DNA from 3 places in the Streptomyces sp. NPDC085866 genome. Region 3 is predicted to be linked to each of the others. Evidence: riboswitches for the same ligand, from Rfam matches in the RefSeq annotation. Region 3 holds a riboswitch; each other region holds the start of a gene.

Region 1 (4,602 bases), on a different contig from region 3:
CGAGGATCTCCTCGATGCGCAGCAGCTGGTTGTACTTGGCGACGCGCTCGGAGCGGGCCGGGGCGCCGGTCTTGATCTGGCCGCAGTTGGTGGCGACGGCCAGGTCGGCGATGGTGACGTCCTCGGTCTCGCCGGAGCGGTGGGACATCATGCACTTGAAGCCGTTGCGCTGGGCCAGCTCGACGGCGTCCAGGGTCTCGGTCAGCGAACCGATCTGGTTCACCTTCACGAGCAGGGCGTTGGCGGTGCCCTCCTCGATGCCGCGGGCCAGGCGCTCCGGGTTGGTGACGAACAGGTCGTCGCCGACCAGCTGGACCTTGTCGCCGAGCTTGTCGGTGATGACCTTCCAGCCGGCCCAGTCGTCCTCGAACAGCGGGTCCTCGATGGAGACGAGCGGGTAGGCCGCAACGAGCTCCTCGTAGTACTCGGTCATCTCGGCGGCCGAGCGGGACTTGCCCTCGAACTCGTACTTGCCGTCCTTGTAGAACTCGGACGCTGCGACGTCGAGCGCGAGCGCGATCTGCTCACCGGGGACGTAGCCGGCCTGCTTGATGGCCTCGAGGATGAGGTCGAGGGCCTCGCGGTTGGAGCCGAGGTTCGGGGCGAAGCCGCCCTCGTCGCCGAGGCCGGTGGACAGGCCCTTGCCCTTCAGGACCTTCTTGAGGGTGTGGTAGACCTCGGTGCCCCAGCGCAGGGCCTCGGAGAAGGACTCCGCGCCGATCGGGGCGATCATGAACTCCTGGATGTCCACGTTGGAGTCGGCGTGCGAGCCGCCGTTCAGGATGTTCATCATCGGCACCGGCAGCAGGTGCGCGTTCGGGCCGCCCAGGTAGCGGAAGAGCGGGAGGTCGCTGGCCTCGGAGGCGGCGTGGGCGACGGCGAGGGAGACGCCGAGGATGGCGTTGGCGCCGAGGGAGCCCTTGTTGTCGGTGGCGTCCAGGTCGAACATGGCCTGGTCGATCAGGCGCTGCTCGGTGGCGTCGTAGCCGACCAGCTCCGGGCCGATCTGCTCGATGACGGCGAGGACGGCCTTCTCGACGCCCTTGCCCTGGTAGCGGTTCGGGTCACCGTCGCGCAGCTCGATGGCCTCGAAGGCGCCGGTGGAGGCGCCGGACGGGACGGCGGCACGACCCGTGCTGCCGTCGTCGAGGCCGACCTCGACCTCGACCGTGGGGTTGCCTCGGGAGTCCAGGATTTCCCGGGCTACGACGACGTCGATGGACGGCACGAGCATCTCCTTCGTGGATGTGACGCTGGTTGTGCGGGGCTTGTGTGCCTTGCGCCTAGAGCCTAACCGTCCCGGGGGCGTCGGCCACCGACCGACCGTCCCGTGGACAGGGAGGGACAGGGAGACCGTACCTATTGTTCAGGCTCGGAACAAAGGGGCTTGTGAATGAGGCCCGGCCGAAGAGTGGGGAAACAGGCGGGGAGAGAGGGGAAACGGGGCGGGGAAACAAGGCGAGGAGACACAAACAACCCCGCCCCGGCGCGTACGGGGGAACACGCGCCGGGGCGGGGAGCCCGTGGGGACGGGGGGACGACCCTCACGAGGCCTTCAGAGTGGGGGCAGGCCTTGTGAGAGCACTGTGGTTCCGGTGGGAGCCAGGTGTCACTTCAGGTGCAGCTGCTGGCCCGGGTAGATGAGGTTCGCGTCCTCGACGATGTCCTTGTTCAGCTCGAACAGCTTCTTCCAGCCGCCGTTGACCTTGTGCTTCTCGGCGATCGCGCCGAGGGTGTCACCCTTGACCACCTTGTACTCGCCGTCACCCTTCTTGACCTTCTTGCCGGTCGGGGTGGTGACGGTCTGGCTCGCGGCCGGGCGCTCGGCGGACCGGGAGGCGGCCTGCTGCTCGGTGGCGCGGGTGGTGGTCGTGGTGGTCTTCGAGGAGCTGCTGCTCGACGGGGCCGCCGCGGTGCCGCTGTACGGGGTGCTCGACAGGCCCGTGCCGCAGACCGGCCAGGCGCCCTTGCCCTGGGAGGCGAGGACCTTCTCGGCGACGGTGATCTGCTGCTGCTTGGTGGCCAGGTCGGCGCGGGCGGCGTAGGCCGTGCCACCGTAGGCGGCCCAGGTGGAGGCGGAGAACTGCAGGCCGCCGTAGTAGCCGTTGCCGGTGTTGATCGCCCAGTTGCCGCCGGACTCGCACTGGGCGACCGCGTCCCACTCGGAGGCGGTGGCGGCGGAGGCGTTGCCGGCCGCCATCAGCGGGGCGGCGACGGCGGCGCCGGTGACACCGGCGAGCGCGATGACACGGGTGGCCTTGAACGGACGACGGTGCTTGCCCTTGCCGGAGAACAGCATGGATCGATCCCCTCACCGACGCCTGCGAGGTGAGCTGTCGGGTTCGGGCCGGTTGAGTTGCCCGGCCGCGACCCTTACGGGACGCGGCTTCACCCCAAGCCGGTACCGACATCAACTGCCGGTCCCGGCACTTACCTTGGGTCCCCCGCTCCTGCCTACGGCGCATGACGCGACGACTGTTCCCGGGCAACCGCTGGCAGGACTCGGCGTTGCGGATGCCGGGGCTCGTGGTGACGAGCGGCCTTGACCGTAGACAGGCGATCGGCGGAATTTCAAAGACGATCAGGGCTTCTGAGACTCATCCCACACTTTCGCCAAAACGGACATTAAGGAGCGAAGCGGGGCGTCAACTCCCGCTACTTATCGCCCTTTTCGGCACCGACTTTCAGGGTCTGACCGGCACTGATGTGGTTCGGGTCGGTGCCGATGGCCTTCTTGTTCTCGGCGTAGAGCGCGTGCCATCCACCGTCGAGGTCAAGGGAGTCGGCGATGGAGACGAGGGTGTCGCCCTCGCGGACGGTGTAGGTGCCCGGGTCGCGGTCGGCGTGGCGACCCGACGGGGTGTCGCTCTGACCGTTTGCCGTACTTTCGTCCGCACTCGCACCGCGGTGACGTCCGCCACTGCTGAGGGCGCCGGTGTCGACCAGGCTCCAAGAGCTGCTGGTCTGCCACGAATTGTCCGAGTCTTCCGTTGCGGGATCCGTAGTGACGGACTCGCCGCCCTGGACATCCCCGGAGCCGGGCGATACGGATTTGTCGGACTTGGGAGTGTCTACCCCCTTGCCGGAACCCTTGGAGTCGGCACCCTTGTCGGCACTCGGGGACGGCATGGTCGTCGCATCCGAAGAAGAGTCGGACGAGGGCGACGAGGAGGACGAATCCGGCAGATCGGACGGGTCGGAATTCTCGTCGGAACCGGAATTGCCGTCCTGGTTGGACGAGTCCGAGGACGTGGAGGAGTCACCGGATTGCGCCGAGCCCGAGTCGGAGCCCGAGACGCCCGTGTCGACATCCACGGAGCCGGACTTCGAGGTCATGCCGGCGAGCAGGGCGCAGGTGGCCCAGGGAGTGGTGCCCTGGTCGGCGAGAATCTTCTCGGCGACGGCGATCTGCTGTGAACGGCTGGCCTGGTCGGCGCTGGAGGCGTACTTCGTGCCGCCGTACTTGGCCCAGTCGCCCTGGGATATCTGCAGACCGCCGTAGTAACCGTTGCCGGTGTCGGCACTCCAGGAGCCGCCGCTCTCGCACTCGGCCACCTTGTCCCATGTGGTGCCGTCGGCCGCGTTGGCGCTCGCCGCACCGAGGAGCGGGATGGCGATGGCGGAGCCGGTCACGCCGGCCGCGACGAGGAGGGCCGGAGCCTGGCGGGGGCGACGGTGACGACCGTTCCCGGAGAGCATGCGGAAGCCTTTCGTACGACGGCGGGGCCGGCATGGCCGATGGAACTCGGGGGCCACGCTGATGAGTGAACGTATCGGCAGACGATCACTTGTCACAAGTTAATGCCGCACAGATCACGTGAAGATCACAGAAGAGAGTGTCTGTCATGTTCGACTGTGTGAACGTCTGTCCGCGTCCGGCCTGTTCGAGCCGCGCTCAGAGGGCGGGCGTGAACTCCACGGGGAGGGTGCGCACGCCCCGCATGATGAGTCCGCCGCGCCAGCGCAGCTCGGCCGGGTCCGCCCCGAGCCGCAGGTCGGGGAGGCGGGTGAGGAGGGTGGCGAGCGCGGTCTGGCCCTCCAGACGGGCGAGCGGGGCGCCGAGGCAGTAGTGGATGCCGTGGCCGTAGCCGAGGTGCTGGTTGTCCCGGCGGGACAGGTCCAGGACGTCCGGGTCGGCGAACCGCTCCGGATCCCGGTCCGCGGCGGCGAGGACGACGAGCACCGGGTCCCCGGCGGCGATGTCCTGCCCGCCGATGGTGAGCGGCCGGGTGGCGAACCGCCAGGTGGCCAGCTCCACCGGGCCGTCGTAGCGCAGGAGTTCCTCGACCCCGGTCTCCAGCAGGTCCCGCTCCCCGGCGGCCAGGGACCGCTGCAGGCGGTGGCGCTGCTCGGGGTGGGTGAGCAGGGCGTAGGTGCCGTTGCCGATCAGGTTCACGGTCGTCTCGAACCCGGCGAACAGCAGGATGAAGGCCATCGCGGCGGCCTCGTTCTCGGTGAGGTGCTCGCCGTGGTCGGAGGCGCGGATGAGGCCGGAGATCAGGTCCTCGCCCGGGGTCGGCTCGGCGGGCAGCGCCTCGCGCTTGCGGTGGATGAGGTCGGCGAGATAGCCGCGCATCTTCTTGACGGACCGTGCGACCCCGC
Region 2 (4,602 bases), on a different contig from region 3:
CGCGGAGGCCGCGCTCAAGGAGCGGCTGCGTCCCAAGTTCGTGCTGCCGGTCACACAGCGCGGGCTCAGCGCCTACTTCGGCCAGGCCGGCGTGAACTGGATGTCCGTGCACACGGGCATCGACTTCCCGGTCTCGTACGGCACCACGGTCATGTCCGCCACCGACGGCGTCGTCTCCACGAAGTGGAACAGCGCCTACGGCAACATGATGATCGTGACGGCGAAGGACGGCACGGAGACCTGGTACTGCCACCTCTCCAGCTACCGCGTCGCCTCCGGTACGACCGTCAAGGCCGGCGACCCGATCGCCTACTCCGGCAACTCGGGCAACTCCACCGGGCCGCACCTGCACTTCGAGGTACGTCCGGCGGGCGGGGCGGCCATAGACCCCCTGCCGTGGCTGCGCAGCCACGGCCTGGACCCGACCTGAGCCTCCGACGAACCGAGCCCCGCCGATCCGGCGGGGCTCACTCGTCTCTCCCTACAGCTTCTCCACCGGCGCGTACCGCAGCAGCAGCCGCTTCGGCTTCCCGTCCCCGAAGTCGATGGTCGCCTGGGCCTTGTCCTCCACACCCGACACCGCGACGACCGTGCCGAGCCCGAACTGGTCGTGGGTGACCCGGTCACCGACGGCCAGGGACACCGCCGGCTTCTCGGAGGCCCGCCGGGTGGCGAACCCGGACGCACCCGCCGCCGACGAGCGGGAGCGGGACGAGGACAGCGAGGCCGCGATCCCGGAGGCCGGCCCGGAGGACACCGGGGCGGCGGCCCCCGTCCGCTTCCACTCCACATGGGCGGCCGGGATCTCCTCCAGGAAGCGGGAGGGCGGGTTGTACGACGGCTGGCCCCAGGCGCTGCGCAGCGTGGACCGGGTGAGGTAGAGCCGCTCCCGTGCGCGCGTGATGCCGACGTACGCCAGCCGCCGCTCCTCCTCCAGCTCCTTGGTCTGGCCGAGGGCGCGCATGTGCGGGAAGACGCCGTCCTCCATGCCGGTCAGGAAGACGACCGGGAACTCCAGGCCCTTGGCGGTGTGCAGGGTCATCAGGGTGATGACGCCGGAGCCTTCCTCGTCCTCGTCGGGGATCTGGTCGGAGTCGGCGACCAGCGCGACCTGCTCCAGGAAGTCGGACAGCGCCACCGACTCGCCCTCGCCGCGGTCCTGCTCGAACTCCAGGGCCACGGCCGCGAGTTCCTGGAGGTTCTCGATGCGGGTCTCGTCCTGCGGGTCGGTCGAGGCCTGCAACTCGGCCAGGTAGCCGGTGCGTTCGAGCACCGCCTCCAGGACGGTCGCCGGTCCGGCACCGGACTCCACGATCGTACGCAGGTCCTCCATCAGCGTGTTGAACCGCTTGACCGCGTTGGTGGACCGCGCGGCCATGCCGTACGCCTCGTCCACGCGCTTGAGGGCCTGCGGGAAGCTGATCTTCTCGCGCTGGGAGAGGGCGTCGATCATCGCCTCGGCGCGCTCGCCGATGCCCCGCTTGGGGACGTTGAGGATGCGGCGCAGCGGCACCGAGTCCTCGGGATTGGCGAGAACGCGGAGGTAGGCCAGGACGTCCCGGACCTCCTTGCGCTCGTAGAAACGCACGCCGCCGACGACCTTGTAGGGCAGGCCGACGCGGATGAAGACCTCTTCGAAGACCCGGGACTGGGCGTTGGTGCGGTAGAAGACGGCGACGTCACCGGACTTCGCCTCGCCCGCGTCCGTGAGGCGGTCTATCTCGTCGGCGACGAACTGGGCCTCGTCGTGCTCGGTGTCGGCGACGTAACCGGTGATCCGGGCGCCCTGGCCGGCGTTGGTCCACAGGTTCTTCGGGCGGCGGGACTCGTTGCGCTCGATGACCGCGTTGGCGGCGGACAGGATGGTCTGCGTGGAGCGGTAGTTCTGCTCCAGCAGGATCGTCGTCGCGTTCGGGTAGTCCTCCTCGAACTGGAGGATGTTGCGGATGGTCGCGCCCCGGAAGGCGTAGATCGACTGGTCCGCGTCACCCACCACGCACAGTTCGGCGGGCGGGAGGTCGTACTCGTTCGGCGGTGCGTCCTCATCGTGCTCGCCGGTGCCGACCAGCTCGCGCACCAGCGCGTACTGGGCGTGGTTGGTGTCCTGGTACTCGTCGACCAGGACGTGTCGGAAGCGGCGGCGGTAGTGCTCGGCGACGTCCGGGAAGGCACGCAGCAGGTTGACCGTCGTCATGATCAGGTCGTCGAAGTCGAGCGCGTTGGCCTCGCGCAGCCGCGACTGGTAGAGCGCGTAGGCCTGGGCGAGGGTCTTCTCGAAGCCGTCGCCGGCCTGGGCGGCGAAGTCCTCCTCGTCGATCAGCTCGTTCTTGAGGTTGCTGATCTTGGCACTGAAGGACTTGGGCGGGAAGCGCTTGGGGTCGAGGTCCAGGTCACGGCAGACCAGGGCCATCAGGCGCTTGCTGTCGGCGGCGTCGTAGATGGAGAAGCTCGACGTGAAGCCGAGCTTCTTCGACTCGCGCCGGAGGATCCGTACGCACGCGCTGTGGAAGGTCATGACCCACATCGCGTTCGCGCGCGGGCCGACGAGCTGCTCGACGCGCTCCTTCATCTCGCCCGCGGCCTTGTTGGTGAAGGTGATCGCGAGGATCTGGCCCGGATGCACGTTCCGCTCGGCGAGCAGGTGGGCGATGCGGTGGGTGAGCACACGGGTCTTGCCGGAGCCGGCGCCGGCGACGATGAGCAGCGGGGAGTCGGCGTGGACGACCGCGGCGCGCTGGTTCTCGTTCAGCCCGTCCAGGAGTGCGGCCGCGTCGAGCGCGGGGCGGTGGGCGCCGTCGCGGTAGTACGCGTCCCGGTCCGGCGGCACATCGAACTTCCCGCCGAACAGATCGTCCGGAAGCGGCTCCGGAGCGTGATCGTCCTCGGGCGGCGGCGGGGGCTCCTCCTCGCGCCCGCGAGGGGCCTGGAGGTCCGCCAGGAAGCTGTCGTCAAAGAGGCTGCTCATCGCTCTCCGAGTCTAGGGCGCCGCACCGACAACCGGTCGCCGTCCCGGGAACATGGCCGGTTCGGGAAGAGCCGGTCCTGCGCGCCCAGGTCGGCCGAACAGCCCCTCACGCAGCGGAATCACACTGTGACACGGGAGCGGTCCCACACTCAGGTCACGAAAATGTATCGGACATATCGTGCACCAACCTTCACACGAGACACACCAGTTGGCTAGGTTGCGGGGCGGGCCGCACGCCCCCTTCCGGCGAACGTCGCCGATCCGCGCGGCCTCCGCCGAGTCCGGCGCGCCCCCGTACGGTGCCCGGAGCCGGGGACCCACCGAACCTTGGGGTGAATCGGCACACGTCCCGTCCCGGGACGAGGGCCGTAGGGCAAACCTTCCGACCACCCGCCCGAACCCGACAGCTAACCCGGTAGGCGGCACATGGAAGGAGTCGCCTCCCTTGGCGTCGCACCGCAAGACGCGCCCCGCGGGCACACTCGGAGCAGGTTTCCGCACCCCAGTCCTGGCCACCGCCGCCCTCACCTCCGTGGCCGTCCTGTCCCAGACGGCCGACGCCGCTCCCTCGGGCGACGGAAAGCCGAGCCTGGAGGAGGTCGAGAAGAAGGTCGACGACCTCTACCGTCAGGCGGAGTCGGCGACCGAGAAGTACAACGCCGCCAAGGAGCAGACCGGCAAGCAGCGCACCCACATCGACAGCCTGCGCGAAGAGGTCGCCCGGCGGACCGCCCGGATGAACAAGGCCCGCGAGAGGCTGGGTTCGTTCGCCGCCGCCCAGTACCGGACCGGGGCCGCCACGCCCGACACCGCCACCTTCCTGCTCGCGGACAGTCCCCAGGACTACTTCGACGAGAGCCAGCTGATGAACCGGCTGACCTCGCGGCAGAAGAGCGCCGTCGACGACTACGTCACCGAGCAGGCCGCGACCATGAAGAAGCGGCAGGAGGCCGCCAAGAGCCTCCAGGCGCTGTCCGAGTCGCAGAGCGAGCTGCAGGCCGCCAAGGCCGGCGTCCAGAAGAAGCTCGCCTCCGCGCGCAAGCTGCTGTCCCAGCTGACGGCCGAGGAGAAGGCCCGGCTGGCGGCGATCGAGCGGCAGAAGCAGGAGGAGGCCGCGCGCAAGGCCGCGGAGCTGGCGAAGCAGCAGGCTGCACAGGCCAAGGCGGAGCAGCAGGCGCAGCAGGCCGGCGGTTCGTCCACGACGAGCGGCTCGTCCGGCTCCGGCGGCTCGTCGACGTCCTCCGGGACGTACGCCACCAAGGCCGAGAAGGCGATCGCCTTCGCCCGCGCCCAGATCGGAAAGCCGTACGTGTGGGGCGCCACCGGACCCGGCTCGTACGACTGCTCGGGCCTCACCCAGGCCTCCTGGAAGGCCGCCGGCGTCGCGCTCCCGCGCACCACCTACGACCAGGTGAACGTGGGAACCACGGTCTCCCTCGCCGATGCGAGGCCCGGTGACCTGATCTTCTTCTACGACGACATCAGCCACGTCGGCATCTACATAGGCAACGGCATGATGATCCACGCCCCCAAGCCCGGCGCGTACGTCCGCGAGGAGTCGATCTACTACGGCGGCGAATCGATCATCCACAGCGTGGTCCGCCCCGCCTGACCGTCCCCTCCGTCCAGCCCTGCCG
Region 3 (4,602 bases):
CTGGCCGGTACGCGTCCTGGGCCCCTCCTTCGGCCTCACCCAGGACTACATACGCAAGCACCTCGGCATCCGCTTCCGCGTCGACAACCGCCGCGGCATCGACGAACTGGGGCTCACCTACCGGCCGGTGGCGGAGACCCTGCTGGACCACTACGAGAGCTGGCGCGCGCGACGGCGCCGACCGGGCTGAGGCGAGCCCGCCCGCGGCATCACGCCGGCCGGATCACCCGGTGGATCGCCGCCTCCCCGGCGCCGTAGATCGACTCCTCGCAAATGTACGACCCGGGGCCCGGCGCGTGGATCATCATGCCGTTGCCGGTGTGCAGGCCCACATGCCGGTCGTCGTCGAAGAAGAGGACGAGGTCACCGGGTTCGAGAGCGGCCAGGGTGACCGGCGAGCCCCCGAGCGCCTGCTGGTGCGCGGCCCGCGGCAGCGTGACCCCGGCCGCCTTCCACGCCGCCTGGGTGAGGCTGGAGCAGTCGTACGAGTCCGGCCCCATCGCACCCCACACACACGGCTTCCCGATCTGCGCCCGAGCGAAGGCGATGGCCTTCTCGGCGCGTAGGGCGCGGGGTGACTGCGGGGTGGGTGCGACGGGTGCGACGGGTGCGTACGAGCCTGTGCCGGTCGTGGGGGTGGTGGTGAGGGGTGCGGTGAAGGAGCCGGTTTCGGTGGGGAGGGGGGCGGCTGGGGCTGGGGCTGGGGCTGGGGCTGGGGGTGCGGGTGGGGCGAAGGTGGCTGCGCCGGCTGTGACAGGTGCAGTGAAGGACCCTGTGTCGGCGATGGCGGGCGCGGCGAAAGCTCCGGTGTCGGTCGGAAGGGGGGCGGTGAAGGACCCGGTGTCGACGGTGACTGGCGCGGCGAAGGAGCCGGTGTCGGTCGGGAGGGGCGCGGCGAAAGCTCCGGTGTTGGTCGGGAGGGGTGCGGTGAAGGACCCGGTGTCGACGGGGCGCGGCGCTGCGAAGGCCCCGGTGTCGATGGGGAGGGGCGCGGCGAAGGAGCTGGTGTCGGTCGGGAGGGGCGCGGCGAAAGCTCCGGTGTCGACGGGGCGCGGCGCTGCGAAAGCTCCGGTGTCGACGGGGCGCGGCGCTGCGAAAGCCCCGGTGCCGACGGTGACTGGCGCGGCGAAGGAACCGTTGTCGGTCGTGGGAGGCGCGGCGAAAGCTCCGGTGTTGGTCGGGAGGGGCGCGGTGAAGGACCCGGTGTCGACGGGGCGCGGCGCTGCGAAAGCCCCGGTGTCGATGGGGAGGGGCGCGGCGTAGGAGCCGGTGTCGGTCGGGAGGGGCGCGGCGAAGGAGCCGGTGTCGGTCGGGAGGGGCGCGGCGTAGGAGCCGGTGTCGGTCGGGAGGGGCGCGGCGTAAGCCCCGGTGTCGGCCGGAAGGGGCGCTGCGAAGGACCCGGTGTCAGCCGGGAGGCCCGCAGGCAGCGGCGCGGCGAAGGAGCCCGTGTCGGTCAAAGGGGCCGTCGCGGCCGGACGGCTGAAGGGCTCGCTGCCGGCCGGGAGTGCGGCCGTGCCGAGGGCGCCGGTCGTCTCCTGCGCCGGGAACACGCCGGGTGCCGCCCACTGCGGTGCGCGCCACTGGTCCTCGGTCGGCCGTGGCGCCTGACCCGCCGTGGTGCCCAGGGCGTCCGGCGCGGGAGTGGGCTGGGCGGCCGCGGCGCGCAGGGCGATGCCGCGGGACAACACGTCCCGGGCCGCGGCGAGTTTGCGCCGGTTCTCCGCCTTGGACACGGCCGGGGCGGGCCGCCGGGAGCCGGTGGCAGGGGCGGGCAGTGCCCGGGGCTCCTGCTGAGGGATCGCCGGGGAGGCGGCGAGAGGCAGGGCGGCCGTCGGTGCCGAGGTGCGGCCCGCCGGTTCCAGCATGGCCCGGTTCGGCGGCTCGGCCGAGGCTCGGCCGGGGAGCTCCAGGGCGGTGCGGTCGGCCGCTACTTCCATGACCCGGCTGGTCAGTTCGGGAAGGGCGCGGCTCGTCAGCTCGGGGACGGGCCGAGCGGTCGGCTCGGCGGCAGCCCCACGCGGCAGCTCCGGCAGCGCACGGGCACCCGTCCGCCCCGAAGGCCCGGCGGGCAACTCCGGCAGACCTCGCCCCGGTGTCTCCCGGTCACCGCCGGGGCGATCGCCGCCGGTTCGGTCCGAGGAGCGGGCCGGGGCGGCCCGCCGGCCGGGCATCCGGTCCGCCGGCAGGACCGCCGGGGCGGACGGGCCGAGCTTGGCCCGCGCCCCTTCGAACCACTGCTTGGCCACCTCGTCGAGGGCCGGATCCGAGCGCCGTTCCGGCCGCTTGGCCAGCGGAACACCACGGGTCCGTGTCGCCCCCGCCATGGCCCGAGTCGCGTTGAAGTTCCCGGTCTCGTCCTCGGCCCGGTCGTAGAGGGAGCTGATTCGCTGCCGGACCTCGTCGCGGCTGTCCGTCGCCATGAAGGGACGCACTCCTTCCGTGCTCCGCCTACCGAGTCAGCTGTCGGGTTCGGGCGGTCGGTTCCGGAAGGCGTGCCCTACGACCGTCGCCCGCGAGGGCGTTGGCCGATTCACCCCGAAGTCGGTCGGGTCCCGGCTCCGGCGGCACTCCACGGTGCACCGGATTCGGCGGAGGCCACGCGGCCCGGCGCGGTTCGCCGGGGGAGCCGTGCGGCCTGGTCGTCAACCTAGCCAATTTGTGTGGCCCGTGTGAAGGTTGAAGTGCGCAATGTCCGATACAGATATGTGATGTTCGTCTTGCCATTCGAGATGGGTCACCCTCCGGGTGACGCGGTGCCTATGAGATTCTGATGAATTCTCGGGACGCCTGAACACTCGGGCGCCCGGATCCGTATGGGGCGGGGGATTTCCATGCCGAGCCGCTCGACAGACTCAGAGGTACTTCCGTGGGACGCAACACGCGCAGACGCCCGACCCGTGCACGACGCGCGACCTTCGCAGCGGTCGCCCTGATGCTGGGCGGAGGCGGGCTCGTCGCGGCGAATGTCTACGCCTCGGCCACCGAGGGCACATGGGGCGGGGACAGCGGCCCCGACGCGACCGGACAGGTCCGCTCCGCGGGCATGGCCACGATCGACTGCCCGGACGTCGGCAGCCGGCTGACGACGGTGCCGGACGGCGCCCGCGAGGCCGTCGACCGTGAACTCGCCCAGCTGGACCAGCAGATCGCGGCCGCCTACCAGCAACTCCAGGCGTCGGCCGATTCCGTCCGCCAGGACCCCACGGCGGCGGACGAGCCCATCATGAACCCGCTGAAGGAGAAGCGGTCGGCCACGATCGAGCGGATCGCCGTCGCCATCGACCAGGTCGGTGACCGGCCGGAAGGACTGGAATCCCTGGCCGCCTGCACCCTGCGCCCTGCCCAGGACGGCGCCGGCGGCGACACCGGCAACGCCGGCCAGGGCAGCGCCACCCCGAGCGACGGAGCCCAACAGGGCACCGGCCAGGGCCAGAACGGCGCCGGCCAGGGCGGCAACGGTCCCGTCGCCTCCGACTACGCGGACATCACCTCCGTACAGCCGAACGTGCCGAACCCGCCCCGGCAGGACGACGCGTCGCGCGGCACGTTCACCTCCGAGTGCGGTGTCAACGCAGGCGGCCTGTTCAACTCCGACAACGTGATCGTCGCGCCCGGCGTCTCCAACGGCGCCCACCACTTCCACGACTACATCGGCAACCAGTCCAACAACGCCTTCGCCAGCGACGAGGACCTGGCCGACGCCCAGACCAGCTGTGTGGACCAGGGAGACAAGTCCACCTACTACTGGCCGGTGCTGCGGCTGCAGAACGGCAAGCAGGAACGGGACGCCGGCGCCCCGGGCGGCGGCACCGAGGGCAACGCGGGCCAGATCGTCACGGCCAAGCAGGTGACGCTGACCTTCGTGGGCAACCCGCGCGGCAAGGTCACCGAGATGCCGCGCCTGCTGCGCATCATCACCGGCGACGCCAAGGCCTTCGTCAACGGCCCCGGCAACGCCAACGCCTCGTGGAGCTGCACCGGTTTCGAGGACCGGCAGCTGAAGGACAAGTACCCGCTGTGTCCGTCCGGCAGCGACGTGGTGCGCACCTTCCGCTTCCAGAGCTGCTGGGACGGCCGCAACATCGACAGTGCCAACCACCGCACCCACGTGGCCTTCGCCGGCCCCGACGGTTCCTGCCCCGAGGGCTTCCGGGCGATTCCGCAGCTGGTCCAGCGCATCGTCTACGGCGTCGCCGCGCCGAGCCTGAACGACGGTGGGCGGACGGTGCCGTTCTTCGCGGTGGACTCCTTCCCCGAGCAGCTGCACAAGCCGGTCACCGACCACGGCGACTTCATCAACGTCTTCGACGAGGACCTGATGCGCGAGATGGTCGACTGCATCAACTCCGGCCGGACCTGCGGACCCCGTGGCGGTGACGACTCCGGTGCCACCACGGCCCCGAGCCCGAGCGACGACTCCGGTGCGACGGACGCCCCGGGCACGGGCACCGGCGGCGCCACGGCCGCCCCCGCCACGAGCGCCCCGGCCGAGCCTGCCCCGGCCTCCTCCGACTCGACGCAGGAGCCCAGGACCTACACGTCGACCTCGCCGGCGAACACCACCAAGCACGACAAGCCCGCCAAGCACGACAGCCAGTCCTC

The links. Region 3 has a riboswitch for cyclic di-AMP ahead of ACIF83_RS20300 (NlpC/P60 family protein). Riboswitches for the same ligand answer to the same signal wherever they lie in the genome.
Region 1: it holds a riboswitch for cyclic di-AMP, as region 3 does, so the genes downstream of both, ACIF83_RS16165 (transglycosylase family protein) here and ACIF83_RS20300 (NlpC/P60 family protein) in region 3, are expected to answer to the same signal.
Region 2: it holds a riboswitch for cyclic di-AMP, as region 3 does, so the genes downstream of both, ACIF83_RS26740 (NlpC/P60 family protein) here and ACIF83_RS20300 (NlpC/P60 family protein) in region 3, are expected to answer to the same signal.

The regions. Positions count from the first base shown of each region.
Region 1 is NZ_JBITSQ010000006.1:96,082-100,683, forward strand. It holds gene eno (phosphopyruvate hydratase) at 1-1,234, opposite strand, end outside; gene ACIF83_RS16165 (transglycosylase family protein) at 1,610-2,299, opposite strand; cyclic di-AMP (ydaO/yuaA leader) riboswitch at 2,304-2,472, opposite strand; gene ACIF83_RS16170 (transglycosylase family protein) at 2,656-3,699, opposite strand; gene ACIF83_RS16175 (cytochrome P450) at 3,896-4,602, opposite strand, start outside.
Region 2 is NZ_JBITSQ010000010.1:312,120-316,721, reverse strand. It holds gene ACIF83_RS26750 (M23 family metallopeptidase) at 1-430, shown strand, start outside; gene pcrA (DNA helicase PcrA) at 482-2,965, opposite strand; cyclic di-AMP (ydaO/yuaA leader) riboswitch at 3,229-3,402, shown strand; gene ACIF83_RS26740 (NlpC/P60 family protein) at 3,411-4,577, shown strand.
Region 3 is NZ_JBITSQ010000007.1:391,550-396,151, reverse strand. It holds gene ACIF83_RS20305 (NAD-dependent epimerase/dehydratase family protein) at 1-190, shown strand, start outside; gene ACIF83_RS20300 (NlpC/P60 family protein) at 210-2,420, opposite strand; cyclic di-AMP (ydaO/yuaA leader) riboswitch at 2,431-2,601, opposite strand; gene ACIF83_RS20295 (DUF1996 domain-containing protein) at 2,933-4,602, shown strand, end outside.